One region of the Metabacillus hrfriensis genome, then DNA from elsewhere that is predicted to be linked to it. Evidence: riboswitches for the same ligand, from Rfam matches in the RefSeq annotation. Region 1 holds a riboswitch; each other region holds the start of a gene.
What was found. Region 1 has a riboswitch for S-adenosylmethionine ahead of QLQ22_RS06320 (methionine biosynthesis PLP-dependent protein). Riboswitches for the same ligand answer to the same signal wherever they lie in the genome.
Positions count from the first base shown of each region.

Region 2: linked by a shared signal. The riboswitch ahead of QLQ22_RS01225 (Na+/H+ antiporter NhaC family protein) and the one ahead of QLQ22_RS06320 (methionine biosynthesis PLP-dependent protein) in region 1 are both predicted to bind S-adenosylmethionine.
Region 3: linked by a shared signal. The riboswitch ahead of QLQ22_RS15505 (MetQ/NlpA family ABC transporter substrate-binding protein) and the one ahead of QLQ22_RS06320 (methionine biosynthesis PLP-dependent protein) in region 1 are both predicted to bind S-adenosylmethionine.

Region 1 is NZ_CP126116.1:1,276,895-1,287,434, forward strand. It holds gene QLQ22_RS06295 (GNAT family N-acetyltransferase) at 2,007-2,438, opposite strand; gene QLQ22_RS06300 (YjcG family protein) at 2,439-2,960, opposite strand; gene QLQ22_RS06305 (alpha/beta hydrolase) at 3,033-3,755, opposite strand; gene QLQ22_RS06310 (hypothetical protein) at 3,848-4,051, opposite strand; gene QLQ22_RS06315 (DMT family transporter) at 4,218-5,105, shown strand; SAM riboswitch class I at 5,176-5,305, shown strand; gene QLQ22_RS06320 (methionine biosynthesis PLP-dependent protein) at 5,391-6,515, shown strand; gene metC (cystathionine beta-lyase) at 6,502-7,686, shown strand; gene QLQ22_RS06330 (hypothetical protein) at 7,893-8,087, shown strand; gene QLQ22_RS06335 (YfmQ family protein) at 8,273-8,722, shown strand; gene QLQ22_RS06340 (hypothetical protein) at 8,923-9,222, shown strand; gene QLQ22_RS06345 (threonine synthase) at 9,335-10,540, shown strand, end outside.
Region 2 is NZ_CP126116.1:212,579-223,118, forward strand. It holds gene QLQ22_RS01195 (class I SAM-dependent methyltransferase) at 27-653, shown strand; gene QLQ22_RS01200 (cupin domain-containing protein) at 832-1,320, shown strand; gene QLQ22_RS01205 (aldehyde dehydrogenase) at 1,459-2,838, shown strand; gene QLQ22_RS01210 (ABC transporter ATP-binding protein) at 2,979-3,695, shown strand; gene QLQ22_RS01215 (ABC transporter permease) at 3,692-4,705, shown strand; gene QLQ22_RS01220 (TetR/AcrR family transcriptional regulator) at 4,765-5,421, shown strand; gene QLQ22_RS01225 (Na+/H+ antiporter NhaC family protein) at 5,596-6,882, opposite strand; SAM riboswitch class I at 6,961-7,068, opposite strand; gene QLQ22_RS01230 (TetR/AcrR family transcriptional regulator) at 7,230-7,856, shown strand; gene QLQ22_RS01235 (GNAT family N-acetyltransferase) at 7,853-8,407, shown strand; gene QLQ22_RS01240 (GNAT family N-acetyltransferase) at 8,404-9,282, shown strand; gene QLQ22_RS01245 (DUF3889 domain-containing protein) at 9,490-9,813, shown strand; gene QLQ22_RS01250 (GntR family transcriptional regulator) at 9,971-10,348, shown strand; gene QLQ22_RS01255 (ABC transporter ATP-binding protein) at 10,338-10,540, shown strand, end outside.
Region 3 is NZ_CP126116.1:3,146,555-3,157,094, reverse strand. It holds gene mngB (mannosylglycerate hydrolase) at 1-1,279, shown strand, start outside; SAM riboswitch class I at 1,780-1,888, shown strand; gene QLQ22_RS15505 (MetQ/NlpA family ABC transporter substrate-binding protein) at 2,017-2,859, shown strand; gene QLQ22_RS15495 (LLM class flavin-dependent oxidoreductase) at 3,346-4,383, shown strand; gene QLQ22_RS15490 (LLM class flavin-dependent oxidoreductase) at 4,380-5,732, shown strand; gene QLQ22_RS15485 (GNAT family N-acetyltransferase) at 5,732-6,229, shown strand; gene QLQ22_RS15480 (glutaredoxin family protein) at 6,249-6,521, shown strand; gene QLQ22_RS15475 (amino acid ABC transporter substrate-binding protein) at 6,608-7,426, shown strand; gene QLQ22_RS15470 (amino acid ABC transporter substrate-binding protein) at 7,450-8,268, shown strand; gene QLQ22_RS15465 (amino acid ABC transporter permease) at 8,284-8,985, shown strand; gene QLQ22_RS15460 (amino acid ABC transporter permease) at 9,001-9,705, shown strand; gene QLQ22_RS15455 (amino acid ABC transporter ATP-binding protein) at 9,708-10,463, shown strand.

The DNA of each region.
Region 1 (10,540 bases):
ATTGAAGAAGAAATCTTAAAACATCGGTATTAATTGATGCTGCTGGAATTTAAATTCTAAAAAACAAGACAGCATCAAGTATTACGGTGTATAAGTACTTAAAAAAAGCCAGCTCCATGGGATTGAGTACTCAAAGAAGGTGTATGAGTACTCAAAAAAGCCAACTTCAGGGTTTTGGGTACTCAAAGAAGGTGTAGGAGTACTTAAAAAAGCGCCAGCTCCATGGGCTTGAGTACTCAAAGAAGGTGTATGAGTACTCAAAAAAGCCCACTTCAGGGTTTTGAGTACTCAAAGAAGGTGTAGGAGTACTCAAAAGAGCCAACTTCAGGGTTTTGAGTACTCAAAGAAGGTGTAGGAGTCCTCAAAAAAGCCCGCTCCAGGGTTTTGAGTACTCAAAGAAGTTGTATGATTCCTCAAAAGAGCCAGCTCCAGAGTTTTGAGTACTCAAAGATGGTGTATGATTCCTCAAAAGAGCTCACTCCATGGTTTTGAGTACTCAAAGAAGGTGTATGAGTCCTCAAAAGAGCTAACTTCAGGGTTTTGAGTACTCAAAGAACACTCTATGGTTTTGAGTACTCAAAGAAGGTGTATGAGTACTTAAAAAAGCCAGCTCCAGGTTTTTGAGTACTCAAAGAAGGTGTATGAGTACTCAAAAAAGTCAACTCCATGGGTTTGAGTACTCAAAGAAGGTGTATGAGTCCTCAAAAGAGCTCACTCCATGGTTTTGAGTACTCAAGGAAGGTGTATGAGTCCTCAAAAGAGCTCACTCCATGGTTTTGAGTACTCAAAGAAGGTGTATGAGTCCTCAAAAAAGCCAGCTCCATGGGCTTGAGTACTCAAAGAAGGCGTATGATTCCTCAACAAAGTCAACTTCAAGGTTTTGAGTACTCAAAGAAGGTGAATGAGTACTCAAAAAAACCAACTCCATGGTCTTGAGTACTCAAAGAAGGTGTATGATTCCTCAAAAGAGCCAACTTCAGGTTTTTGAGTACTCAAAGAAGGTGTATGAGTACTTAAAAAAGCCAGCTCCAGGTTTTTGAGTACTCAAAGAAGGTGTATGATTCCTCAACAAAGTCAACTTCAAGGTTTTGAGTACTCAAAGAAGGTGAATGAGTACTCAAAAAAACCAACTCCATGGTCTTGAGTACTCAAAGAAGGTGTATGAGTCCTCAAAAGAGCCAACTTCAGGTTTTTGAGTACTCAAAGAAGGTGTATGAGTACTTAAAAAAGCCAGCTCCAGGTTTTTGAGTACTCAAAGAAGGTGTATGAGTACTCAAAAAAGCCAGCTCCAGGGTTTTGAGTACTCAAAGAAGGTGTATGAGTACTTATAAAAGCCAGCTCCAGGTTTTTGAGTACTCAAAGAAGGTGTATGATTCCTCAAAAGAGCCAACTTCAGGTTTTTGAGTACTCAAAGAAGGTGTATGAGTACTTAAAAAAGCCAGCTCCAGGTTTTTGAGTACTCAAAGAAGGTGTATGAGTACTCAAAAAAGCCAGCTCCAGGGTTTTGAGTACTCAAAGAAGGTGTATGATTCCTCAAAAGAGCCAGTTCCATGGTTTTGAGTACTCAAAGAAGGTGTATGATTCCTCAAAAGAGCCAACTCCATGGTTTTGAGTACTCAAAGAAGGTGTAGGATTCCTCAAAAGAGCCAACTTCAGGGTTTTGAGTACTCAAAGAAGGTGTAGGAGTACTCAAAAAAACCAACTCCATGGGTTTGAGTACTCAAAGAAGGTGTAGGATTCCTCAAAAGAGCTAACTTCAGGGTTTTGAGTACTCAAAGGAGGTGTATGAGTCCTCAAAAAAGTCAACTCCTTGTTTTTGAGTACTCAAAGAAGGTAAATGATTCCTCAAAAGAGCTCACTCCATGGTTTTGGGTACTCAAAGAAACCCTAAGAACAAATAATCACAACAAAAAAACGGATACCACTTGCACAGTGCAATGTAGTACCCGTTTTCTTCTTTATTTTGCTGTTTTATCGCCTTAAAAACTCAACCCGTTAGCTGTTTTTTAAGCTTTTATTTCTTTTACCATCGTAACATGCGGAATGCCTGCATCTAAAAATGTTTCTTTTGAAATGGTGTTATAGCCAAGCTTCTCATAGAAAGGCTCTGCATGTGTTTGTGCATTCAGCTTTAGGGTCTGCATTTCTTTTGAAGCAGCGATCTCTTCAAGTTTTTCCATGATGATTTTGCCTGCGCCTTTAGAACGGTAATCAGGAAGCACGCAAATTCGTTCAATTTTGCCGATGCCGTTCAGGATGCGAAAACGTCCTGCACCAACCGGTTTGTCTCCGTCATATAAAACAACGTGAGAAGCTTCTCTTTCAAACTGATCGATTTCTTCTTCCTCAGGCACATGCTGTTCTTCTACAAATACTTTTGTTCGGACATCATAGGCGTCCTGCAATTCTTCATCTGACTTCACAATTCTTGCGATCACTTACAGACCTTCCTTTCCAAGAAGAAATGTCTCATAAACCGTCCATGATCCATTTTCCAGCTGATAGAGGAGATGGAAGCGGTCAACAGTTTCTTCATGCTGAAAATCTGTCATTTTCAGGCGGCCAAGCACATCTGAATGCTCATCATCAGACAGATTTTGACCAATCGTAATATGAGGAACAAAGGCATATTCAGGCTCAATATGTGAGAAATATTCTCCATGAAGAGCATCATACAGATTCAGGATTTCTTCTGTCGGTTCAACTTTAAGATAAATGACGTTGTTTACTGGTGAAAAGGAACTGAATTTTCTGATAGAAAGTGAGAGCGGCTGCATTCTTTGTGCAATCTGACGCAGTTCTCTTGAAATGTCCCTTAGCTGCTCTTCTGTCGCTTCAAATGGCTGTTTAAGCGTCAAGTGAGGCGGAATCAAAGCGTAATTGGGATCATAGCGCTTTCGGTAAGAGTTGACTGAATCCTGCAGTTTTTTTGATGGAAAAATGGCAATACCGTACTTCATAAGTGTTCCCTCCCATGTATAAATATGTATTCATAGTATATCAAAAATTACGGTTTAAAGCATATGAGCCAATTAGAACATTGTTTTTAAAATCTTTTTCAAAGACGGCTGCCAGAAAGTCCATTTGTGGTCGCCTTCAAATTCTTCATAGACGGATGGAATTCCTTTAGCGTCAATGGCCGCGTGCAGTTTCCTGTTTGGGGCAAGGAAGTCCTGAACTGCGCCGTCAGTCGTTTTGACTTCTGTTTCTTTCGTGCCAATTTGATGATAGACCGATAATAAGGCAGGAGAAGAAAAGTCCTCTACCATTTGCAGAACCGTTTCATCTGAATAAGGTGATTGCATAATTACTTTACCAAACGTATTCGGATAAGTAAGAGCAGTCATAAAGGATACCGTTCCAGCCAGAGAATCTCCAATTAGAGCCCGCCCGGCACCCATTTGATAGGTTGGAAACTCCTTGTCCAGAAAAGGAACAACTTCATGAGCCAAAAAGCGAATATAAGCTTTTTGCTTCGGCCCTTCAGGATGATATTTATCACGGCGGTCATGCACGTCACGATACGGTATGCCGACAATGATCACATTTTCAATTTCTTTCTCACTTAACAGCTCTTCTGTCTGCCTTGAGATGCGCCCGAGTCTGAAGTAATCCTGACCGTCCTGTGCAATGATCAGGCTATACTTATAAAGCGGCGAATAATTCTTCGGCAGATAAATCAGGAGCGTTACTTCTTCTTCTAATTCTTTTGAATAAAGCAGCGTCTCTTTTACAATTCCTGCTTTTGCTGTCATCACAAATACCTCCAAAGATGTTGGACGCTGTCACATCCATTATTAAAAACGCTTCCATTTATTTTAGCATGAATTGTGACAAAATTCTTGCTTCATGCACGATTGATTTTTGCTGATACGTCTGAAATGAATTGACGGGCCTCATCCGCATTCAGAAGAATAACATTTGCGTTCTTTGCTCCTGCTGGAACAGGCTGCATAAATGGAAATCGGTAAATCGCCGCATTTGATCCCGCTATGAGAAGAACAAGGATTGTAAAAAGACCCCATTTTGGCTTTGTTAATGAATATGTCATCCGTATTGCCGCCTTTCACTTATAGGATAAATATACCAAGGTAATCTGTAAAAAAAAGACAGTTCATTTGAACACTTTTTGACAGATTTAAACCCGTCATAATTCCTTTATTCCGTACATATTCCTTATAAGAAGACAAGCCTGATAAAGGGAAGGATGCCTGAAAATGAGGAAATCAATTCATGTTACAGCAGGTATCTATGCAGCTGTCTCAATTTCGTTCTGGGGAATTTCCTTTGTATCAACAAAAGCTGTTTTAGTTCAGCTGGAACCTTTTACATTGCTTGTTTTGCGTTTTGGTATTGCATCTCTCTTTTTATTCCTCCTTCTTTTCCTTTTTCGTCAGCCTTTAAAAATAAAAATGGATTATCTCCCTGAGGTTTTTATACTTGCCGTACTCGGAATCTTTGTCCATCAAATCATACAGGCTGCGGCATTGAAGTCTATTCAGGCATCAGAAGCAGGATGGATCATCTCTTTTTCCCCGATATTCACAGCAGTTCTGGCATCTCTATTTTTAAAAGAAACGTTTACGCTTTTTAAAGCTGCAGGCATGTCAATTGCTGTACTTGGCGTTCTCTTGATTACATCTTATGGACAAGGCGGGTCATTAACCTTTCATGCTAATATGGGATATGCACTGATGATCTTAAGTACATTAAATTGGGCGGTTTATTCCATTCTTATAAAAAAATTAAAAATCCCTTATCCTGCATTAACCATTACTTTTTATACAAGCCTTATTGGTTTTTTGATGACAATTCCATTCTTTATGAGAAATAACGGCTGGGTTCAGCTGACTGTGCTGACACAGGAAAACTGGACTCATTTGCTGTTTCTCGGAATCTTTGTCTCGGCAGTCGCTTACTGGTTTTGGGGAAAAGCCCTGGAGGTCATGGAGGCGGCTAAAGTGTCATCCTTTCTTTACTTTGAACCGCTTGCAACTGTTATTGCGGCAGTCATCTTGCTGAATGAACCTTTTTTATTAATGAGCGGGGCAGGCGGTTTGTTGATTATTGCAGGTGTGATGATTGTGAATCGTAAATATTCATAAAAAACCCCTTGCAAAATATTTGATAATGAGATAAGGTTATAAAAACAATTCAAAAAGTTCATACTATTTATTCTTATCCAGAGAGATGGAGGGTTCTGGCCCTGTGAAATCTCAGCAACCGGAAAAGAACAGAGAATGTTCCTGTTCGAACCAAGGTGCTAAATCCAGCAAGCGCAGGTAATAAGCTTGGGAGATAAGGAGAAGCAATCATTCGATATCAACGTCTTCTTCTTAAATGAGGAAGACGTTTTTTATTTTAGAAAAAACAATGGGACGGTGTTGGAAATGTCAGAACGCATTGAAACAATCTTGGCGCAAATTGGAAATCGAAGTGAAAACGTAACGGGAACAGTGAATCCGCCCGTCTATTTTTCTACAGCATACAGGCACAATGGAATTGGGGAATCAACTGGATTTGATTACATCCGCACTGGAAATCCTACTCGGGCGATACTTGAAAAAGCCATTGCAGAGCTTGAGCATGGAGATCAGGGATATGCCTTCAGTTCAGGAATGGCAGCGATTCAGACATTGATGGCATTGTTTAAAAGCGGAGACGAGCTCATTGTATCCTCAGATTTGTACGGAGGAACCTACCGTTTATTCGAACGGGAATGGAGAAAATACGGACTTGTTTTTCATTACGCTGATTTTAACGACGAAAACTGTACGCAGCAGCTGATCAATGAACGCACAAAGGCCATTTTTCTGGAAACTCCGACTAATCCTTTGATGCAGGAAACAGAGGTCAGCAAGATTGCTAAAATAGCCCGTGAAAACCATCTGCTGCTGATTGTCGACAACACCTTCTACACGCCGATCCTGCAAACGCCGATTTTAGATGGAGCGGACATTGTCATACATAGTGCCACCAAATATTTGGGCGGACACAATGATGTGCTTGCCGGTTTGGTTGTTGCTAAGGGAACAGAGCTTTGTGAAGAGCTTGCACAGCATCACAACGCGATCGGGGGGGTGCTTTCTCCTTTTGATTCATGGCTCTTGATCCGCGGCATGAAAACCCTGGCCCTGCGGATGAACCAGCATGAAAAAAATGCCGGAAAGCTTGCAGTATTTCTTGAAAATCAAACAGAAGTGACAGAGGTGCTTTATCCTGGCAAAGGCGGAATGCTTTCATTCAGGCTGCAGAAGGAAGAATGGGTGAATCCATTTTTGAAAGCCTTAAAGACGATCACATTTGCAGAAAGCCTGGGCGGAGTGGAAAGCTTTATCACATATCCAGCGACTCAGACTCATATGGATATTCCTGAAGAGATTCGCGTTGCAAATGGCGTGTGCAACAGGCTATTGCGCTTTTCTGTCGGAATTGAATACGCAGGAGATTTGGAAAAGGATTTAACAGAAGCATTTGAACTGATGAAGGAGGCGGAGAAAGTTGAGCAACGATGATTGGAAATTCGAGACGAAGCTGCTCCACAATCGTCAAAAGGTGCAAAAGGAAACAGGAGCGGTAAGCGTGCCGATCAATCATTCCTCTACTTTTCACCAATTTGACTTTGATGACTATGGAAAATTTGATTACAGCAGATCGGGGAACCCGACACGCGAGGCATTAGAAGAAACAATTGCCGAACTAGAAGGCGGTACCAAAGGATTTGCCTTTGCTTCTGGAATGGCGGCCATTTCAACCTGTTTCTTGCTCCTTTCTAAAGGAGACCACGTTCTAATTACTGAAGATGTATACGGCGGAACATACAGGATCATCACAGATGTATTGAGCAGATTCGGCATTGAATACAGCTTTGTCGACATGACCGATTTGCATGAAGTGGCGTCACACATCAAGCCGAATACAAAAGTTATCTATGTTGAGACACCGTCAAATCCGCTTTTGAAAATTACCGACATCCAGGGCATTACGAAACTTGCAAAAGCAAATAACTGTTTAACATTTTTAGACAATACGTTTTTAACACCAGTCCTTCAGCGTCCACTCGAGCTAGGAGTCGATATCGTGCTTCACAGCGCAACCAAGTTTTTGGCCGGACACAGTGATGTACTTGCAGGACTCGCGGTTGTAAAAGACGAAGAGCTTGCTGCACAGGTAGGAAAACTGCAAAATGCGTTCGGTGCGGTACTCGGCGTGCAGGACAGCTGGCTTGTGCTCCGCGGAATGAAAACACTGAACGTCAGACTACAGCAATCATCAGCATCTGCGAGGAAGCTGGCAGAGTACTTGTCTAAGCATAAAGCTGTCCGAAACGTTTATTATCCAGGATTAACGTTCCATCCTGGCCACTCGATTCAGCGTTACCAGGCGGATGGACCAGGTGCCGTGCTATCATTCACATTAGCCGATGAAGACGCTGTCCGCACCCTTGTTAAAAATGTGGAGCTCCCTGTATTTGCTGTAAGCCTCGGCGCAGTAGAATCTATTCTTTCCTATCCGGCCAGAATGTCTCACGCTGCCATGCCAAAAGAAGAGCGGGAGCGCCGCGGGATCTCGGATGGTTTATTGCGCATCAGCGTAGGTCTTGAGGATGCAGACGACTTGATCAAAGATTTTGAGAAGGCCTTGGCGAAGCTGCCTGCACATGCTATTAATAAATTGAGAGCTTGATAGAGTTTAGGACGATTCCTTTGTGGGGAATCGTTTTTTTTTTCGTGTTGTATAGAAACTTTCGCAAGACAACTATGAAATGGATGGTCAAAATTATTCCAAATTGGACGGTTATTACATTTGTTCTTAATTGTATAATACGGTAGAGTTTATAAGTAACGCAGATAAGCTGAGAAGCTGCCTGTGCAGATAATGAGGTGTATACCATGGAACTTGCAATAGGTTTAGTGATAATTATTGGAATCGTTTCACTTATTTCCACTTTATTAATAGCTGGAAAAGGCGATAAAGATTATAGGAACGCAGTAAAACGAAACACTTCCAATTTAACTTGGATTTACGTTATTGTTATTTTTATTTCTCTTATTGCAGTAGGCGTATATGTATCATGGTTTGCCTAATTTAGATCATGTCAATAACCTAATGGATCTATAAATCAGAAGAACGTGATAATAATTTTGTCAGGTGTACATTTCCTGTGGAAAAAGAAGAAAATATTGATTTAGGTATTTAAAGAATTTAGGACACATCATTAGGTTTATAGTGTTATAAAAGTTCAACTATTAAAGGAAGGAGAATGATAAATATGACTTGGGCAGTTTTGATTTCATTAATTCTAATGAGTGCTCTTAAAATAGTAATAACCTGTATTCCAACGTTTGGTGTTGAATGGCTTCTCAGCAAATTTGAGATTCATTCAAAACTTAGTGACTCAAATTCCACACTAACTATTAATGGGAATTTATTGGAAGGTGAAGAAAAAATTCAAGTTATTAATTATTTTAACGAAGCTACATTTTTTAAAAAATATTATATCTATCCAGGGAGCGAGAAATTATTTTTACATCCAGATAACAGCGGGACTCCAATAGTTATTGATACTAAAAGAGGAAAAAAGGATGTTAGGTTATTTGTATACAGTTACAAAGATCACGTTTATGTAGTAAAACAGTACAAAAAGAAAATAGCCGCCTACAGTCTGCTTTCTGATAGCCTCCAAAAACGTTCGAATTCATTAACAGAGGAAATCGTTTAAAAACTTGGCATAATCCTTCTGCCAAAAAGAGTGCAAATAACTCACCTCAAGCATTCGTGACTAAAATACAGGTATCCGCCTGCCTCTCATTACTGCATCTTAACCGGCAGCTGAAAAAACAGAAAATACATTCTCGAACTTCCAGATGAATGATATTATTTTAGAGAGAGGTGTGAGATGCAGTGGGGTGTTTAGGTTTTTTGTTTAGACTCTTTTTTCTTTTAGGTGCGTCATTTTTTGTTTTGATTACAGGAGTGCTTGCCATTTTTAAGTTTATTGCGATTCCTTTTGAGGGGACCTTCGGTGAATTCCTGCAGATATACTTGATCTGGCTTGTGGGGAGCTACTTTGTTGGATGGTTCATTGAGGAAAAAATGAGAAATGATGATGTTGAGACCGGCAGTTTTTTTATGGATGCATTGTTGTGGTTTAATGTTTTAAATTATAAAATGATCAATCAGATTTTCAGACGGAGACATAATCGGGAAAGCAGCCGTTAAGTTTGACTATAAAAAAAAGATAAGCTATCTTTCTATACATATGCTGATCGGAAAACCGAAGGCCCTTAACATCCACTTGTTAGGGGTTTTTTCTATTAGGAGGGATTTGTTCATGAACTATAGTTATCTATCACATTTAAGCTGTCCGAAATGCGGGGCGGAGTATTCAGCAGAAACGATTCAGCAGCTTTGCGCGTGCGGATCGCCGTTACTGGTAAACTATCATTTGGATCAAATTAAATCTGTTTTGACGAAAGAAGAGGTAAGTCAGCGGGAGAACAGTCTATGGAAATATCATGAGCTGCTGCCGGTAGAAAATCCGGACAATATTGTTTCGATGGGAGAGGGCATGACACCGCTGCTTAAGATGGCCAGAATCGGAGGCGAACTCGGGATTCAACATCTTCTTATGAAAGATGAAGGTCTCATTCCAACCGGTTCTTTTAAAGCGAGAGGAGCTGCTGTCGGTATTTCCAAAGCGAAGGAACTGGGTGTGAAAACATTTGCAATGCCGACAAACGGGAATGCGGGTGCAGCGTGGTCACTCTATGCAGCAAGAGCGGGAATTGAGCCGTATATTATCATGCCTCTTGATGCGCCTCTTATTACTAGAAAAGAAACAGCAATATCCGGTGCGAACTTGTATTTAATTGATGGATTAATAAGTGATGCAGGCAAAGTTGTAGCGCAGGTTGTAAGTGATGAGGGTTTTTACGATGCTTCTACTCTAAAAGAGCCATACCGCATTGAAGGGAAAAAGACGATGGGGTATGAAATTGCGGAACAGCTGAATTGGAGTGTACCTGATGTTATTTTGTACCCGACTGGCGGGGGTGTGGGCATAATCGGAATCTACAAAGCACTTCTTGAATTGCAGGAGCTTGGCTGGATCAGCAAGGACAAGCTTCCCCGTCTTGTTGCTGTTCAGGCTGAGGGCTGCGCGCCAATTGTGAAAGCTTTTGATGAAGGCAAAACGGAATCAGAGTTCTGGGAAAACTCGCAGACGGATGCGTTTGGCATTAATGTTCCTAAAGCGATAGGTGATTTTCTGGTTCTTCAGGGAATTTATGATACGAATGGCTGTGCAATTGCTGTTTCTGAAAAAGAGATTCAAGCGGAGCAGTCACATGTTGCTGAATTAGAAGGCTGTTTTATTTGTCCCGAGGGGGCGGCGACTTTTGCAGCGGCACGTATTTTAAGAGAAAGAAACTGGATTAAAGAAGATGAGACAGTAGTCTGCCTGAATACAGGGCAGGGAATCAAATATCCGGAAACTGTTCATGCAGAAGCACCGCTTCTTCGAAAAGGTGAAATGCTG
Region 2 (10,540 bases), 1.1 Mb from region 1:
AGACGAATCCGTAAGAGGTGACAGATATGTTTTCAGCATTTACGAAAAATTTCAGCAAGCCTAAAGGATTTTTTGGTATCATCGCCGGCAGGATTATGGCACTTGAAAACCAGACGATAAACAAATGGACCATTTCAAAATTGCGCATTAAACCAGGTGATCATATTTTAGAAATTGGATTTGGCCCGGGTTACAGCATGGGACACATGCTTAAGAATTACCGCAGCATTAAGATTGATGGTGTTGATGTATCAGAAACAATGAAAGAACAGGCAGAAAAGCATTTCGAATCTGAAATTGCAGAAGGGAGAGTAAAGCTCATGACAGCTGATGCAGAGAAGGTTGAATTACGGCAGCGTTCCTACGATAAAATCCTTTCCGTTAATAACTATACAATTTGGAACAATCCCCGTGCAGGCCTCGAAAACATTACAAAATCCTTAAAACCTGGCGGAGCAATCGCCATTACCATGCAGCCAAGAGAAGAGGATGCAAGCGCTGAAAAGACAAGAATGTTCGGTCGGCAGATACACGATGACATGCTTGCATGCGGATATGAAAACATAAAAGTATCATATAAAAAAGTCCGTCCTGAACTTACAGTTTGCGTAACCGCCAGAAAAAAAGACGATGATAGGATTAAGATAAATTAAAGATACGGTTTCCTTCATCCTTGTTATAATTAAAAAGGAAAAATAAGGATCGTATGATAAACCGCAATAATTATGGCGATTTGCTATGTTTTTGCGGAAACTACATCAGAAGATTAGGCAGTATCCTCGGTTTGGCGTCTGCTTATACCTGGAACAGTAAAAAAAGGAGTGAAATAAAATGAAACTGAAAACATTCATGTTCAAAGACGACGGCAGTATTCCAAATAATCCTAATTTGCCGCTTCTCGTTTACGAAGGAGCCTTTACTTCAACGGAACAATTCGAGTACACGATTCTTGAGCACGGCTGGTCGGGAACATGGGTAGATGGTGTTTATGACTATCATCATTATCACAGCACCTCTCATGAAGTTTTAGGAGTTGTAAGCGGTAAGGCAAAAATCCTTTTCGGAGGGGAAAACGGAACAGCCGTTGCTGTTCAACAAGGGGATGTCGCAGTCATTCCTGCAGGCGTTGGACATAAATGCATAGAAAAAAGCTCAGATTTCAAAGTGATGGGAGCCTATCCAGATCAACAGGAAATGGATATGTGCACGGGAAAGAAAGAAGAGCGTCCAAAGGCGTTGAAGCATATTCAAAACGTGCCATTGCCTGAAAATGATCCTTTATTGGGCAAAGGCGGACCTATGTTTGATTATTGGAAGTAAAGCAGGCGGCTGCCTGCTTTTATGCACAAAAATAGGCAGCGAAACTGATTCCATATAAATTGACATCAAATCGTTTCATTGTGTATTATATGTTTATGAGATTAAACATATAAACACTTTAAAAGGTGGATAAAATCAATGAATACTCATGAACAAATCCAAGCTCTTCTCTCTCATCAAAGAGCTTACTTTTTAAAAGGAAACACAAGAAGCGTTCAGGGAAGACATGATCGGCTCGAAAAGCTTCGTCTTTTTATAAAGAAAAATGAACGTGCGATCATGGATGCATTGAAAAAGGATTTAAACAAATCCGAGTTTGAAGCCTATTCAACAGAGATCGGAATCCTCCTTGAGGAAATATCCTTTTCACAAAAGAATCTACAAAAATGGGCTGCTCCTAAAAAGGTAAAAACAGCAATAACCCACATCGGTACAACCGGGAAAATTGTTCCGGAGCCTTTTGGAACCGCGCTGATTATCGCACCTTGGAATTATCCGTTTCAGCTGGCATTATCGCCTTTAATCGGAGCGATTGCCGCAGGAAACACAGCGGTTTTAAAACCATCTGAATTTGCACCAAACGTGTCTAAGCTTTTGAAAGAGCTTGTAGAAGAAACCTTTCCCTCAGAGCTTGTCGTCGTGATTGAAGGAGGAATTGAAACGAATCAAGTGCTGCTCGCCCAGAAATTTGATGTAATTTTCTTTACGGGAAGTGTGCCGGTCGGGAAAATCGTTATGGAGGCAGCATCCAAGCACCTTACTCCCGTTATCTTGGAGCTTGGCGGAAAAAGCCCGTGTATTGTCCACAAAGATGCTGACTTACAGCTCTCTGCAAAAAGAATTGCATTCGGAAAGTTTACAAATGCGGGTCAAACCTGTATCGCCCCAGATTATCTGCTTGTTCACAGCGCAGTAAAGAAAGAATTTTTATCCTTGCTACAAGCTGAAATAACGGAAATGTTCAGTGAAAACCCGCTTTTAAATGAAAATTACAGCAGAATGATCAGTGAGAAGCATTTCGACCGCTTAACGGAATTTTTCTCAGATGGAAAGGCTATTTTTGGCGGAAAAGCCGATCGTGAATCTTTAAAAATTGCTCCAACAATTTTAGATGAGGTAAATGTGGATGCTGCTGTTATGCAGGAAGAGATCTTCGGTCCGGTTTTTCCGGTTATGGAATATACCGATTTAGATCAGGCCATTACTTTTATTCAAGATCGCCCTAAACCACTAGCGCTCTACTTATTTACTTCAAGTAAACAGACTGAGCAGCAGATTATTGGACAGGTTTCCTTTGGCGGAGGGTGCATAAACGATACACTGATGCATATTGCCACACCGCATCTTCCGTTTGGCGGAGTGGGGGAAAGCGGAATGGGCAATTATCACGGCAAGTACAGCTTTGAAGCCTTTACACATTACAAAAGTGTTCTTCACCAAACAACAAGATTTGATTTCAGTTTCAGATATCCTCATGCAAAAAATGGGCTGAAATTAATAAGGAAATTGCTTAAATAAAGGAAAGCAGCGAACTGTACAAAAGTTCGCTGCTTTTTTTAACAAAAAAGTGATTACTCACTTTACAAAACAATTATTATCGAATACAGTATAAATGAGTGATTACTCACTTTTATTTAGGAGGCGTTTAAATGAATGAAATGAGCATCGTACTCCAATCTGTTTCAAAATCATTTGGCAAAAAAGAAGTAATAAAAGATGTTTCATTTTCAGTAGGCAAGGGGGAAATCTTTGGCCTGCTCGGACCTTCAGGGTCAGGAAAAACAACCTTAATTAAAATGATAGTTGGAATTGAGGAAGCAAGCATCGGGGATGCGAACGTTTTAGGTGTAAAAATGCCGGACTTAAAATCGCTGCAAAAAATCGGATTTATGGCGCAGTCAGACGCTCTTTACGGAGAGCTTACCGGAAAAGAAAATATAGCTTTTTTCGCAGCTCTCAGCGGTTTAAAAGGAAAGAAGAAAAAAGAGAGAATTCAGTATGTGATGGATCTTGTTAACCTTTCTGAGCACGCATCGAAACGGACAGGAGATTATTCAGGGGGAATGAAGCGACGCCTTTCGCTAGCGATCGCCATGCTTCATGAGCCGCAAATCCTAGTCCTTGATGAGCCGACGGTGGGAATCGACCCAATCCTGCGCCAGTCAATTTGGGAGGAGCTTGAGAACATCAGGCGTACTGGAACGACGATTATTGTCACAACGCATGTGATGGATGAAGCTGAAAAATGTGACAGGATTGGTTTCATTCGCGAAGGAGTCCTGATCGCTTCGGGAACTCCAGAACAGTTGAAATCAGAAACAATGTCACACTCCATTGAAGAAGCATTTTTAGCATATGGGGGTGCTAAACAATGAGGGTACTTGCGATTGTGACGCGTATCATTCAGCAATTTTTCCGGGATAAGCGGACGCTTGCGCTGATGCTGATTGCTCCGTTATTTATTCTGACTCTGATGAACTTTATTTTTGACAGTGAAGCCTATTCACCTAAAATTGGCGTGCACGGAGCACCTGAGCAATTGGTGACAGTTCTCGGGGAGAACGATAGTAAAGTCATAGAATATGAGGAAAATGAACCTGAAAAATGGATAACAGCAGACGGCCTGGATGCCTTTATCTCTTTCGATAAAGGAAATCAAGAGATTACATTAGAAGGCTCAGATCCGAGTGTAAGCCGGGCAGTGCTGGGGGTGCTCCAAAAAAGCGGCCAGCCGGATCAACAAGCACAGCCATCTGTGAACTACTTGCACGGATCAGACGATATGACTTCCTTTGATTACATCGGTCCAGTTCTTATTGGTGTATTTATCTTTTTCTTTGTTTTTCTGATTGCAGGCGTTTCATTTCTGCGGGAGAGAACAAGCGGAACATTGGACCGGATCATGGCGACTCCGCTTAAACGCTGGGAACTGGTTCTTGGGTATGTGATCGGATTTGGTATTTTTACTACCTTTCAGGCCGTTTTGATTTCTGCCTTCTCCATAAGTGTGCTGGACATGATGATGGAAGGCCCTTATTTCTATGTACTGCTCATTACGTTTCTGCTTGCGATGACTTCTTTGACTCTCGGAACCTTGCTGTCTACGTTTGCTAATAATGAGCTGCAGATGTTTCAATTTATCCCGCTCGTCATTGTGCCGCAAGTGTTCTTTTCAGGTCTTTTTAAACTCGAAACGATGGCGGAGTGGCTGCAGTCCATTAGTTATGCCATGCCGCTTAAATACGGTGCAGTGGCTCTGCAGGGGATCATGATTAAGGGTTACGGGTGGGAGGACATTGCACAGGATGTCTATATTCTGCTTGGTTTTTCCCTGGCATTTCTGATTCTGAATATCTTCGCTTTGAAAAAGGTAAGAAGGCTGTAATGCTTGTGTTCTCTTTTTCATTTATAATAGGGACATAGATGAATGAGGAGTTTTAAAAGATGAGCAATCAATTTTCCATTGAAGAGCTATTGAAGCTGACAGATGAAGATGTAAAGATGAGTGAAAAACAAAAAAAGGTAGTAGAAGCTGCCATTGAAATATTTGCAGATAAAGGCTTTGCAGCAGCCTCAACAAGTGAAATAGCTAAAAAAGCTGGAGTCGCAGAGGGGACGATTTTCCGTCATTATCAAACGAAAAAAGACCTGCTGTTTGCAATCGTCATGCCGACTATAACTAAATCCATTGCCCCATTTTTAGTGAGAAATTTTCTTCAGGACGTGACGAAGCAAAATCATCAGGACCTTGAACATATGCTGAGATACATTCTTGAAAACCGCTATGAGTTTATAAAGAAAAATCACCCTGTCATCAAGATTTTGCTCCAGGAAGTTTTCTTTCATGAAGAGTTCAGAGGGGAGCTCCGAAAGGTCGTTGAGGAACATGCAGTTGAGAAGCTGAAGAAGCTGATCATTCACTTCCAGGAAAAAGGAGAGATGATTGACATGCCTCCTGAAACAGTGTTGCGGATGATCATTACGACAATTATGGGGTTCCTGATCGGAAGGTTCATCATTCTGCCTGATTTGGATTGGGACGATGAAGCAGAAAAAGAATATACGATCCAGTTTCTTCTGCATGGACTGATGAAGAAGTAAAGCCGCTCATAGGATGAGCGGCTCTTTTTCTTGTTAGGAAAACTATAAAAGTCAAAGGGGTGTGGAAAATAAACCGTAAAGCTCCGGCCCATTGAGCTTTGGTCAGAACAAATCCGCCTGCGCTTTAGATCTATGAAAAAACAGAGTCCAATTTCGGACTCTGCCGGGCAGGAACTACTTGGCTTTTTTAAATTTCGGATAGCCAATAATAATAGCCGCAATACCCATAACGGCTATTAAGAATGGGTAATAAGAGAATGGCAGGATATCAGCTGGTGAAATCTTTGCAAATTGAGCGGCAGTAAGCATTTGAGCGCCATAAGGGATTAAACCCTGTATACTGCAAGAAAAAATATCCAAAAGGCTGGCAGATTTACGTTTATCAATCTCATATTTATCTGCCATATCTTTTGCCAGCGGACCCGCTGCAATAATAGAGATGGTATTATTTGCAGTCGCAAGGTTTGTCGTGCTTACAAGACCGGCAATGGCATATTCTGCCCCTCTTTTAGAAGAAATTCTTTTTGTCATCGCTTCTAAAATAAAGTGAATGCCGCCATTTCGTTTAATCAGTTCAACCATACCGCCGATTAAGAGTGAAAGAATGACCAGTTCGGCCATCCCCATAATACCTTCTGTTATTTTCTGAAGAAAATCAGTTAACGTATAGCTGCCATCAGACATCCCGATAACTCCGCTAAGCAGGATACCCCCAGTTAAAACAATAATGACATTCATTCCAAGAAGAGCTGTTACAAGTACGGCTATATAAGGCAGCATTTTAATGAAACTGAATTCTCCAGGTGAAACAGGAGATTGATTGCCGAGAGTAATCACAATTAAGACAGCACAAGTAATGATGGCAGCCGGCAAAACGATGAAGAAGTTTACCTTGAACTTGTCTCTCATTTCCGTCTGCTGTGTCCGAACTGCAGCTATTGTTGTATCCGATATGAAAGACAGGTTGTCCCCAAACATCGCACCGCCAATAACGGCAGCCATAGCAAGAGCTATTGAAATATCAGCCTCTGCACTGATGCCAACCCCAATTGGAGCAAGTGCAGCAATTGTTCCCATTGAAGTTCCCATTGCAAGTGATATAAAAGCTCCAATGATAAATAATCCAACAATCAAAAAGCTTTGCGGCAAAAATGAAAGCGCAAGATTGACTGTAGATTCCACTGCACCCATCCCTTTTGCCACTTCAGAGAAAGCTCCGGCCAGGATAAATATAAAGACCATAATCATCAAATCAGGATGGCCTGCCCCTTTAGCAAAATTCTCAACCTTCGCAGTGAATGTCTCTTTACGATTCATCATAAGAGCTGCTCCTGATGCAATGATAATTGCAACAAGAATCGGCATCTTATAAAAATCGCCTGTTATAATACCAGACCCTACAAATAGGGCAAGAAATATGATTAACGGCAATAATGCCAGTCCATTTCCTTTTGTCTCCATGTGTACCACCTTTCTTATTATAAAAAAAGATCTCTTCTAAAGCAGAAGAGATCTTAAATCCGGAATGGAATAAACCTCTTCTTATCTTTCAAGCACGCGGCTTGCTGGAATTGGCACAGCACTCGGAAATCCGAGTCCGCTGCCGAGGCATCACAGGGCCAGTCCCTCTGCCTCTCTTAATAAGAAGATATATGTGTGTTTTTAAAAAATGACCTTTCCTACATTAAGGGGTTATTGTGTAAAAGTCAAATGGTAGATTTAACAAACATTTTTTCAAAATTGTTTGAATTTACCGTTAACAGTGGAATAAAATAAACTATATAGTCGGTTTTTAAGGAGGTGTAAAGGTGGCTCCAATTGTTTCAGATGAATATAAGGAAAAAAAGAAACGCCATATCCTGGAAAGTGCCCTTAAGGCTTTTGGAGAAAAAGGATTTCAGCTTGCAACAATAGACGATATTGTTGCTGAATCTGGGTTAAGTAAAGGCGCAATCTACAACTATTTTAAAAGCAAGGAAGAAATTTACCTTCAGCTGATGCAGATGCGGACAGAGCAGAATATCGCAAAACTGAAAAGAAGTTTTCTAGAGAGAGGAACTGCAAAAGAAAAACTTCACCAGTTTTTCAAAAACTATGCGGAAATTGAGCTATCTCAAAAGTGGCAGAAAATGATCGGTGTTCACCTTGAATTCTGGATTCATTCTGGCCGTGATGAAGAACTTAAGAAAGTCATGACAGACCGGTATGACGACGTTTATCAAGTGCTGCTTGTTGAAATCATCGAAGAAGGCATAAGGCAGAATGAATTCAACAAAGAGACGGATCCATCGCTCATATCTTCTATGGTATGGGGAACCATAGACGGCATTTGTCTTCACTATTCAGTAATAGGCAGGAATTACCCTTATCAAGAACAAATCCGTGCCTTAGAAGAAATGATCTTCATGTACTTAGAAAAAGGGGGATCTGCATGAGGTTTTTACAAGGAGAAAATATATACCTGCGTCCTTTTAGAAAAGACGACTTCGAGATGATTTTTAAAAGTGTGCAGGACAAAGAGATTAGAAGGCTTACTGGTACACAAACGTTTTTTACAATGGAGAAAATAGAGCAGGCTTATGAAAGCTTTGCGCTGGATAAAACACGAATGGATCTTGTGATTGTACGGAATGAAACAGATGAAGCAATAGGAGATCTTGCCCTGATGGATATCGATCTCTTAAACCGGAATGCAAGTGTACGAATTGCCCTGAACGATGAAAAGCATCGCGGACATGGTTTTGGCACTGAAGCGATGAAATTAATCCTTGAGCATGGCTTTCACCATTTGGGATTATACCGGATAGGACTAAATGTTTATCACTACAACGCAAGAGCAAAACGCTCCTATGAGAAATTAGGCTTTAAGCAGGAAGGCGTTATACGGGGAGAGCTTTTTTATGAAGGGGAGTTTCACGACAATATCCTAATGGGTGTATTAGCAGATGAATTTTGGGAAGCTAATGAGAAATGGGGCGCGGTATGATCACAATTAAGAGATTGTCTCAATGTACGCTTGAAGAAGCTTTAACCGCATGGAATAAAGGCTTTGAGGGATATTACTTTGATATGACGCTGTCCCTTGAGAATTTTTTTAACCGAATGGTGCTTGAAAATCTTTCGCCGGCATTATCTGTTGTAGCTTTTCACGATTCAAAGCCGGTTGGACTGGTTCTGAATGGAATCAGAACCATTGACGGCAAAAAAATAGCATGGAATGGCGGTACAGGTGTTGCTCCTGAGTACCGAAGCAAAGGGGTCGGGTTAAAGCTGATGGAAGAGGTTTTGTCTATTTATGAAAAAGAAAATGTAGACACTGCTACTCTTGAAGCCGTCTCTCATAATGATCGTGCGATAAAGCTTTATGAAAAAATGGGCTATCAGGTTGTGGACCGGATTGCACACCTTGGTCTTTCAGCTCCTCTAAAGTTCGAAGAACCAAAAGGCAGATTCCGTGTCCAGGTTAAAAAGCCGAGGGACGTACAGGATGTCTCTTTTTATAACAAGCTTACGCCTTGGCAGGTGCAGTGGCAGAACATAAGGGACGGTGAATCCATTCTTGCATTAGACGAAAAGGGTGAAATCATTGGCTTTGCCCTGTCAAAACGGAAATATGATGATGATGGAGCGCTATCAGGAATCCTTTTATTTCAATGTGAGGCACATCCTGAACATCAAGAGAAAGAAGCTGTTCTGCGCACGCTGCTTCATGAAGCATTCGCATTTTCAAACACAGAAGAGATTAACAGGACGGCTGTCAATCTATCGAAATCCAATCAGCTGGTCCATGAAATCTTAGAAAAAGAGGGTTTCATTGAAAAAGCGGAGCAAGTGTTTATGATCAAAGAGATGTCTGCATAGAATTCATTCATTTACAAACCCTATGAAAAAGAAGGCTCTTTTCTAAAAGATTGTTGCTTTTCATTTGTATTTTGTTTATTAAATCGCACCCTGACAGAAAAACTTCGAAAGATTATAAAGAAAAGAGCACGATATGACCTGATAAACGTGAAATTGAAAACAACAATTTTTGCGAACACAGCCAAAAAGAAAGAAGGGATTGTAAAAATGAAGAGCTGGCTGAACATCTTACTGATTTTCTGTTTGGCAGGAAGTACGACCGCGTTTTCTGTTCATGCGCATGCAGAAACTAAAGTTCTTTCTTATGAAGAGTACGGAAGAATTGCTATGCGCAAGACCATGGAAAAATACCCTGGTGCTCAAATCACAGACTACCTGCACGTAGGAAAAAAGAGAAAAAAAGAAACTTCAATCGAAACGTTCAAGCTTACGCTGAAGGAAAAGAATAAAACGTTTCAAGTGCTTGTTTTCGTTGAATATAATGAAAAAACCAAAAAAGTGGTCAAGGTTACATTTGAGAAAATATCATAAAACAGGCGATCCCATTAAGGGATCGTCTTTTTTATTTAGGACCGAACCCATTTTTTCTAAAAAAAGGATGTTCTTGTTGACAATGTTTTACATTTAGATGTATAGTTGATTACATAAGTAACTAACCAACTAACAAGTGAACCGAAAGAGGGGTCATATGAATCCATTTTTAGATACCGACAGGCCAATATTTCAGCAAATAGCAGAACAGATTGAAGATGACATCATCAATGGAATGGTTCAGGAAGGAGAAAGAATTCCATCAACAAATGAGTTTGCGGCACATTATCAAATTAATCCGGCAACAGCGGCAAAGGGAATCAATCAATTAGTGGAGAAAGGCATTCTTTTTAAGAAGAGAGGGATTGGAATGTTTGTGGCTGAAGGGGCAAAGGGGAAGCTGGTTCAAAAGCGTAAAGAGCAATTTTATGAAGCATTTATTTTGCCGCTGAAATCTGAAGCGGCAAAACTGAATATCAGTGTAAACGACCTAAAAGAAATGCTTGAAAAGGGGAGCGGTCTTAATGAACGTTAACATTAGCGGATTAACGAAGGTTTATGGCAAAAAAAGAGCGCTTGACGGCATCACCCTGCAGCTTGAAGAAAATAAGATTTACGGACTGCTGGGCAGGAATGGAGCCGGTAAAACTACATTGATGCAAATTCTTGCCGGACAGATTATGCCTACCGGGGGATCAGTCTTAATTAACAGCCAAAAGCCATTTGA
Region 3 (10,540 bases), 1.9 Mb from region 1:
TGATCCCTTTATTAAATATACCGTTCAATTAAAAGACCAATTTCCTGCATTAGGCTATAAAACCTATTTTATAGTTGAAAATGATGGGGAAATGAAAAATTCAATTTCTCCAAAAAGTGAAGTTACAACAGATTTCTACGAAATCAGCGTAAATTCAAATGGTTCGTTGAATATTTTTGATAAGAAGTTAAACAAGACCTTCAACGATGTTCTGTTACTTGAAGATGGAGGGGATGATGGAGATGAATATGACTTTTCTCCATTAAGAGATGAAACGCTAATCTATAGTAACAACGTAAAGGCGGACGTTGAAATTAAACAGGGGCAGTATGAGGCTACTATAGATATTCGTTATACCCTTGCAATTCCAGAAGATCTAAATAAGAGAAAAGATCATATTTTAGATAGCTCTGCAGATGTGCATATTAAACTCACCATTCCAAATCACAAGCCAATTATTGAAATCAAGCTTGAGATAGATAATCACGCTAAAGATCATCGTTTAAGAGCGTTAATTCCAACGGGAATTGCTTCAGCATTTTCTGTATCTGATAACCAATTTGGTTGTTTGAAACGTGATGTTTACGATAGTGCAATGGATATTTGGGAGCAGGAAGAATGGGATGAACGTCCAGATTCCATTTATCCAATGTTAAGTTTTGTTAGTCTATCCAATGAAGCATATGGTGTGAGTGTACTAACAAATAGTACAAGAGAGTATGAGATTGTCGGTGAAGCATACGACACAATTGCTATAACCTTGTTCAGAGGTGTAGGAGTGCTGGGTAAGGAAGAACTGCTCAGAAGGCCGGGCCGTCCTTCTGGAATTAAATTACCTACTCCAGACTCACAAATGCTTGGAAAACTAACGTTAGAGTTTGCGATTGTTACACATCAGCAATCTGCATTAAAAGCTAATGCTGCACGGATGGCTAAAGAGTACTTAACACCAATTGATCTCTATAACAAAATTCCATTTAATGCAATGAAACTTAATACAGCGGATGTTAAAACGCCGGCCTCTTTCAGCTTTATAAAAGAAGTACATCAGGATTCTGTTTTAAGTACTTTGAAGAAAGCCGAAAAGGATGATCAATTCGTATTGCGTTTCTATAATCCAACCGACGAAGAAAAGGTCGTTTCATTTAAAATAAACCGTTCTATTCAACAAGCATATACGGCAAATCTTAATGAAAAATGTTCTGAAGTTATAGAGGTGGAAGAAAATAAAGTACAATCGAAAATTAAAACAAATCAAGTGAAAACGATTCTTTTTTAAAAGCAGTTTGATAGTTTTTCAAAAAGACACTCTTCTATTTGCACGTGAAGTTACCTTCAACGCAGCAAAAAATAGGGGTGTCTTTTTTATTAACAAATAGAAAGTTAAATCAACCTTGATGTGAGTAAATATGAATAAACCAATTTTTCTTTTTCCTATTTTTCAAAGAGAGAATTTTGGGAGGAGATAAGAATTGCAATGTTATTAGGAATAAATTTTTATGCCCTTAATACAAGAAATAAACAGTAATTACAATGTGTATTAGGCATAATTGATTTAATCAATGCAGTATAGAAAGTAATTATTATTTTTAATTCCGACTTGACACATATGATTTATTGTATTAATTTAATATTAACAAATTTTTCAATTACAGCGCTCACTGGATAACCAGAGGCTTTCACTCAAGTACCCTGAGAACTTGAGATGGAAGCCTTTCGTTCATTTAACATGATTAATTAAGGAGTGATGAATCCATTAATGGATGAAAAAAACATATATTCTTATTTAGAGAGGTGGAGGGAATGGCCCTATGAAACCTCGGCAACAGGCTTATATAAAAGTACTGTGCTAATTCCAGCAAGCATGAAAGTGCTTGAAAGATAAGATGAGATATTCGTTTAATCCGAAACTCTTTCTTATTTTAGAAAGGGTTTTTATTTTACGCAATTTTTGATGGGCGGTGAGAACTCGCAATATTAAGGATTTAAAAAAAATGAAAAAGGGAGAAAACAAAAATGAAAAAATTATCGATTACACTTCTAGCCGGAATCATATTCATTATTTTATCAGGATGCAACATAAACTCAAATGCATCTGAAAACAACAAAATTGTCGTAGGTTCATCTGGATCAGATGCTCAAGTATGGAACTTTATTTCAAAATCAAAAGCAGCCAAAGAAGCCGGAATTGAGATTGAAGTAAAAGAATTTAATGACGGCCTGCAAATTAATGAGGCTACAAATGACGGAATCCTTGATGTAAATGCTTTTCAATCACTATCATATTTTCAAGATTATGTGAAAAGTAAAAATGCAGATTTAGCCGCAATAGCAACAACTTATTTAGAACCAATGGGTATTTATTCTAAACGCTTGAAGTCACTTGAAGAAATTCCGGAAAATGCTGGAATAGCCATTCCTAATGATCCGGCAAATACAGCTCGAGCTCTACGCGTATTGCGAAATGCAGGTGTCATTACGTTAAAGGATGATTTTGATTCATTTGGAACGATTCAAGATATTGTAGAAAACCCGAAAAATATTAAATTTGTTCCAGTAGACGGATCATCTACAGCGCGGTCTCTTCCCGATGTAGATGCCTCCTTAATTGGAAACAGCATTGCTCTTGATGCTGGATTGAATTCTATTAAAGATTCTATTTACCATGAAGAGGTCAATCAAGATACACAGGCAAATATTAATATTCTTGTTACTCAAAAAGAAAACGAAAAAAATGAAAATTTTAAAAAATTAAGCAGTATATATCATTCGAAAGAAGTTCAGGAATTCATAAAGAAGGAATTTGGCGGAACCAAAATCCCAGTAAAAAAACCGGTTGAAGAAATCATAAATAATTAATAATTAATAAAGACTCTTTATCGATGGACTATAGACAACTGATTACTTTATAGAATTAGCTGTTCCTATTCTTCAAGAAAGGGGTTTATTTCGATCGGAGTATGAAGGTGTCACTCTTCGAGAGAGCTTAGGTCTGGAATTTCCGGAAAATCAGTTTGCGTGAAAAAACGCAGAACAAGGAAGAACAGGAAACAGCTGACTTTTTATCTTGATTAGTAGACCTTTGTATAGTCCGAAAATATTTTTATAAAACCAACTTGATTTATCGGAAAAATAAGAATAATATTCTTTCAATGGATCTAAAATTTCATAATTTAAAGAATTGAAAGAATAAAGAATTGCCCACTGGTCAACCGGAGGCGCCCCAGATAAGATATGCATTCTTATCTGGGGGGCCTTTTTTGCAGCTTCTTTTGCTGACTGGACTTCTAGAGGCACATTAAATAGGGCTGTGAGGAAAAGAAATAAACAAGGGGGGAAGAAAGTGTGTCAATAAAATTGAGCATTCTTGATCAAAGTCCGATTGGAGAAAATGATACAGCAGCAGATGCGTTAAAACAAACAGTGGATCTGGCAATACTTGCAGAGAAATGGGGTTATCACCGTTTTTGGGTATCTGAGCATCATAATTCAGAGGAATTAGCTGGCTCTGCGCCAGAAGCTCTCATTTCCTACCTTCTGGCAAAAACCAAACAGATTCGAATAGGTTCTGGCGGAGTTATGCTTCAACATTACAGTCCATATAAAGTCGCTGAAATCTTCAACGTTTTGTCATCTTTAGCTCCAGGAAGAGTGGATTTGGGAATAGGAAAAGCTCCGGGCGGCCTGCCCCTTTCCACAAGAGCGCTTCAGCAAAATCTTTTGAAAGGTGGTCAAAGCATTCAAGAGAAATTAAGTGATTTAAAAAGTCTCATGCATAACAGCTTACATGAGAAACACGAGCTATACGGTGTGAAAGCTTATCCTATTCCTCCTGAACCAGCGCATCTTTTTCTCCTGGGAGCCAGTGAGAATAGTGCGAAGTTAGCAGCAGTATTGAACATTTCATTCGTTTATGCACAATTTATTAACGGTGATCCAAATGAACTGAAAAAATCACTGCAAGCCTACCTTAATGGGGGAGGTAACAATCAAGACTTTCATTTAGCGTTATCTATCATAGTTGCGGATACGGATCGTGAAGCAGAAAATCTCAGGGGTGAGAGTAAATTGATAAGAGTAAATCTGGAAAGCGGACGACATGTAACGGTTAAAAGCATTGAACAAGCAGAAAAATTTGCAGAACAGGCTGGTGAATCTTACTCCATAGAAGAACAAGTTGCCGCAATTATATACGGTTCAAAAGCAACGGTAAGAAGACAGGTTTTAGAATTGCAAAACAGTCTGGGGATAAATGAAATCATTGTTTCAACCCCTCTAGTGGATGTTGAGGCTAAACAAAAAAGTTTTTCACTTTTAGGTGAAGCTTTTACAGAAGGAGATGTGGATTCAGATAAATTTTTGACAAAGGTGGGAACTGAATGACGATAAAACAATTAAAACTAGGCGCCCTATTACACGGTGCAGGAGGCAACATGTCTTCTTGGAGGCACCCAAATGCAACTGCAGATGCCAGTGTGAATTTCCAGTTTTATAAAGAAATGGCGGTAAAAGCAGAAGATGCAAAGTTTGATCTAATATTTATTGCAGATGGACTGTTTATAAATGAAAAATCTCTGCCTCACTTTTTGAATCGTTTTGAACCAATCACCATTCTTTCAAGTCTTGCTTCTGTTACTTCGCGTATAGGTTTAGTAGGAACACTTTCCACTTCATACAGCGAACCATATACCGTAGCCAGACAATTCGCATCTCTGGATAAAATAAGCGACGGCCGTGCAGGATGGAATGCTGTTACATCACCGCTTGAAGGCTCAGCCTTAAATTACAGCAAAAAAGTACATCCAACTCATGCTGATCGCTATAAAATTGCAGGAGAATACCTGGAAGTAATAAGAGGATTATGGGATTCCTGGGAAGACGATGCTTTTATAAGAGATAAAGAATCCGGTGTATTTTTTAATCCTGATAAATTGCACCGCATCAATTATGAGGGTGAATATTTCTCTATTGCAGGACCGCTGAATATAGACCGGTCCAAGCAAGGGCATCCAGTCGTTTTTCAAGCAGGCTCGTCGGAAGCTGGCATTAACTTAGCCGCTAAAGAGGCAGATGCTGTGTTTACTGGACATGAATCAATTGAACAGGCAAAAGAATTCTATCAAAAAGTAAAACAAAAAGCAGTGGAACATGGGAGAGCTGCTGATGACATACTAATCTTCCCTGGAATTAGTCCAATCATTGGAAGGACGGAAGAGGAAGCGGAGAAGAAATACCGGGAGATTGCAAGTTTAGTAACCATTGAAAATGCGATTGATTATTTAGGAAGATTTTTTGATCATTACGATTTTTCAAAGTTTCCTTTGGATGATCCGTTTCCGGAGTTAGGCGATATCGGTAAAAACAGCTTTCAGAGTACGACAGACCGGATTAAAAAAATGGGTAAAGAAGAAAATCTGACACTCCGTGAGGTTGCATTGAGAGTGACAACACCCAAGAGTCAGTTTACGGGTACACCTATAAAAATTGCAAACCTGATTCAAAGGTGGTTTGAAGAAGGAGCTGCAGATGGTTTTATGATTGGAAGTGCTGTCATGCCTGACGGTTTAGATGATTTTGCAAACGAAGTTGTCCCTATTTTGCAGAATAGAGGCCTCTTCCGAAATGAATATGAGAAAGACACCCTCCGGGGAAATTTGGGCCTTAAAAAACCTGAAAACAGATATACGGCATCCATAAATCAAGCAGAGCAATTGAATACAGGGGTGAAATGATGAGTCATATATATAGATTAGCGAGACTCGAAGATGCAGAAGAGCTCTTGGGATTGACACTGAGAGCCTATGAACCTATTAGAAAGCTGAACATTAAATTTCCTGCAGCTACAGCAGATTTAGAGCTCGTAAAACAAAACATCATACAGCACACTTGTTATGTTTTAGAAGTAGACCAATCGATTGTATCAACGATTACAATCAGACGATTTGAAGAAATTACGGATCTTCCATGTGTTTGGTGGTTTGCAGTGGATACAGAATTTAAAGGAAAGGGATATGGAAAAAGGATATTGCAGTATGTTGAAGAGGACATATTAAGAGACCGTTTAAATGCAAAGGCAGTTGCACTTGGAACTTCAGATCGTCATCCTTGGTTAATTGAAATGTATGAGAGAAATGGTTACGTCCGATTTTACGAAAGGGACTACGGAGAAGAAGGAAAAGGCGTGTTTTTGAAAAAGGAACTTGTTCATGAATTATCACAAAATCTTTAAATTCGTAGGGAGGATTACCATGACACAGCAAAGCAAGATTATTTTATGGAGCAGAAAAGGATGTCACTATTGCGATGAGATAAAAGAATTTTTCGGAAAAAATGAGTATGAGTACACAGTGGTTGATGTAGAAGGAAAAGACCATCTGAGAGATATTCTTGAACTTAAGTATGGCATTCGCCACGTACCTGTAGTTGAAATTGGTTTTAATTATACTTTCCGGGGCGTAATCGAAAAAGATTTCACTCTAATAGAAAGTCTGATTGCCGGAAGAGATATTACGGTTAGATAAGGCTGAAGAAATATATAAATTTATTAATTTTAGATTAAAAGGACTGGGTAACTGATTACTTCTACTAAATCAAACAGGAGAAAAATATGAAAAAACTTAATATAAGTGCAGCCATAATTGCGTTAGGAATTTTCCTTACAGGATGCGGTTCTACCTCTGACAAGGCATCTGGCGGCAAAGTAGAGGCTGAGAATGAAGTGAAGAAAATTATAGTGGGGACAGGTACACAGTTTCCTAACATTTGCTTCTTGGATGACAAAGGAAGACTAACAGGATATGACGTAGAGCTAGTCCGTGAAATTGATAAACGTCTCCCAGATTATGAATTTGAGTTCAAAACGATGGAGTTTTCAAATCTGCTGTTAAGCCTTGAGACTAAAAAAATTGATCTTATTGCCCACCAAATGGAAGTCAATGAAGAAAGGAAGGAAAAATTTCTATTCAACAATGAACCTTATAATGTGTTTCCTCTCAATGTTGTCGTTCATCAAGATAATCAGGACATTAAGTCCGTTAAGGATCTAGCAGGAAAGAAAGTGATTGTTGGTGCGACAAGCAATTCTGCCGTACTGATTGAAAAGTACAATAAAGAGAATGGCGGAAAAATCAATATTGTTTATTCTGGGCAAGGATCAGATGATACAAAAACGCAGCTTAAAACGGGAAGAGCAGATGCAACCATCAGCACTCCATTTGCAGTTGATTTTCTAAATGATGCTGCAGATGCACAGCAAAAAGTCGTCGGTCCAGCATTATCTAATTCAAAAGTGTTCTTTTTACTTCAAAAAGGCGACACGGAACTTAGGGATAAAGTAGATGGAGCATTAAAGGAAATCAAAAAAGATGGAACGTTGACTGAACTGAGCACCAAATGGCTTGGAGCAGATTATACAGTAGCCAACTAAAAACGGTTAATCAGGAGGCTGGAATGAGAAAAATAGGATCTATCTTTCTACTTATCCTTTTACTTACAATAACAGCAGGATGCGGTGAAAAACCAACGACAAATGCTGAAGGTGAAGATAAAACCGGTGAAGTGAAAAAAGTGATTGTTGGAACCGGGACCCAGTTTCCCAACATTTGTTTTATTGATGAAAACGGGAAATTAACAGGGTATGACGTGGAAGTTATCCGTGCCATTGATAAGCTCTTACCTGAATATGAATTTGATTTTAAAACCATGGAATTCTCTAATCTTCTCTTAAGTCTCGAAACGAAGAAGATTGATATGATTGCCCATAATATGGCTCAGAATGAAGAAAGAAAAAAGAAATTCTTATTTAATGATGAAACATACAATTATTCGCCGCTTTATATCACTGTCAATGTGGATACTGATGATGTTGAATCACTTGACGACTTACATGGCAGAAAAATCATTGTCGGCGCAACAAGCAACGCGGCTGTCTTTTTGGAGAAATACAATAATGAACACAGCAATAAGATCAACATTGTTTATGCCGGGCAGGGATCAGACGATGCAACAACTCAGTTGAAAAATGGCCGTGTGGATGCAACACTTGCCACGCCATTTGCGGTAGATTTCAGCAATAAAGCTGTTGATGCAGAACAAAAGGTTGTTGGTGATATCATTATTAATTCTAAGGTGTATTTCTTGTTTAATAAGGCTGAATCGGAGTTGAAGGAACAAGTTGATGAAGCGCTTAAGCAGCTTAAAGAAAATGGAACGCTGGCTAATCTGAGCAAAAAGTGGCTTGGAGATGATTATTCAGTTGAATCAAATTAAAGGGGGGATTGAATAATGGGTAAAGCATTTGATTTAACCCTTATCCTGGATTTTATTCCAAAATTGCTTTCATATTTGCACATTACATTGTTTATATTAGTGTTCTCCATCCTTTTTGGGATCGTTATAGGTTTTATCATTGCGATCCCCCGAATATATAAAATTCCAGGTTTAAATCGCACGGCTATCCTATTTGTATCATTTATGCGGGGTACACCCATCATCATTCAATTGTTCTTAATTTACTATGGTTTACCAGCAATCCTGCAGGTTGTAGGTGTTGATATTACCCGAATGAACCCTATGAACTTCGTGATAATAACCTATGCGTTAAGCAGCGGTGCAACATTTTCTGAAATTATCCGCGGCAGTGCAGCAAACGTAGAAAAAGGTCAGGAAGAAGCTGCATATAGTATTGGAATGAATAAAAGACAAACGTTCTATCGAATTATTCTGCCACAGGCACTTTTAATTGCATTCCCCAATTTCGGGAACTCTGTCATTGGTTTTCTAAAAGACACATCCCTGGCGTTTACAATTGGAGTAATGGATATGCTTGGCAGGGGTGATACTCTGATTGCTGCAACAGCCCATGCGTTAGAGGTCTATATATCCTTATCTATTATCTACTATATTATCGCCATATTGCTTGAAAAAGGATTTAAAAAATCAGAAATTCATCTTCAGAGACATGACTATGGGATTACAGCAAATTAAAAAGGAGGGAAATTGGTGGTTATTGATGCTCTTTTTATCTTTACTGCATTCCTTGAAATAATTAAAGCTTTGCCTTTGACACTTACAGTCACGATTGTTCCATTACTGGCAGGGTTGGGAATAGGTCTAATTATTGCTGTAATTCGAATGTATAAGATCAAGTTTATTCATCGCATTGCAGAATTCTATGTTTCTTTTTTCAGAGGTACACCCATCTTGCTTCATATTATGGTCATTTATTTAGGTATTCCAATGGTATATGACACAATGGCAGATCAATATGGATGGGCGTTTAAATCAAACTCTATTCCGATTGCCGTGTTTGTTATAATTGCTTTTTCGTTAAATTCAGGTGCGTATATGTCTGAGATTATTCGCTCAGGCATCCTTGCTGTAAATAAGGGTCAAATAGAGGCGGCTTATTCTATTGGAATGAGCTCTGTCCAGACAATTAGAAGAATCATTATTCCTCAGGCATTCGCAGCAGCTATACAAAATTTAACAAATATCTTCGTTGGTTTTTTGCACGCCTCTTCAATTGCTTTTATTGTCTCATTAAAGGAGCTGAACGGTGCTGCTAATATTGTAGCCTCAAGTAATTTGAAATTTTTAGAAGCATATATTGCCGCTGCGCTTATTTACTGGGGATTAACTATTATAGTGGAGCAAGCGGCAGCTTGGATTGAAAGAAGAGTTCTTGTTTATGAGAAGGGGGTATGAGAATGATTAAACTGACAAACATCAAAAAATCATTTCATGGCCAGGAAGTCCTGAAAGGTATAAATCTCACCGTAAAAAAAGGCGAAATCGTCGTTATACTAGGTCCGAGCGGATCCGGGAAAACAACCTTTCTGCGCTGCATAAACTTTCTTGAAAAGCCGAGTGATGGAGAAGTTGCGATTGGTGATTATTCAGTAGATTGCAAGAGGCCAAGCAAACTCGATATTCTTACTTTGAGAAAAAGAACCGCTATGGTTTTTCAGCAATATAATCTCTTTAAACATAAAACAGTGCTTGAGAATGTAATGGAAGGGCTTGTGATTGTTCAAAAGAAAAAACCTGAAGCTGCAAGAATAAAAGCATTAGAATTGCTTGAGAAGGTAGGACTATCTGACAAGATAAATGCGTATCCAAGTCAGTTATCTGGCGGGCAGCAGCAGCGAGTAGGAATCGCCCGTGCACTTGCTTTAAATCCGGAAGTCTTACTTTTTGATGAACCAACTTCTGCGCTTGATCCAGAACTTGTGGGGGAAGTTCTTGAGGTAATTAAAAAAATAGCGCTAGAAGGTATTACTATGATAGTTGTCACACATGAAATGGGATTTGCAAAAGAAGTATCAAATCACGTGGTATTTATGGATCAGGGAACGGTCGTAGAAGAAGGATCCCCAATTGAAATTTTTACAAATCCAAAAGAAGATCGCACAAAACAATTTTTGAAGAGAATCAGACCACAGTTAATACAAGGAATTTCTTGAAATTCAGGTTAAGGGTAAGGAATGAGTTATGTCTTTTTATTTAAACTAAATCAAAAGGAGTCTCAAAACTGAATATG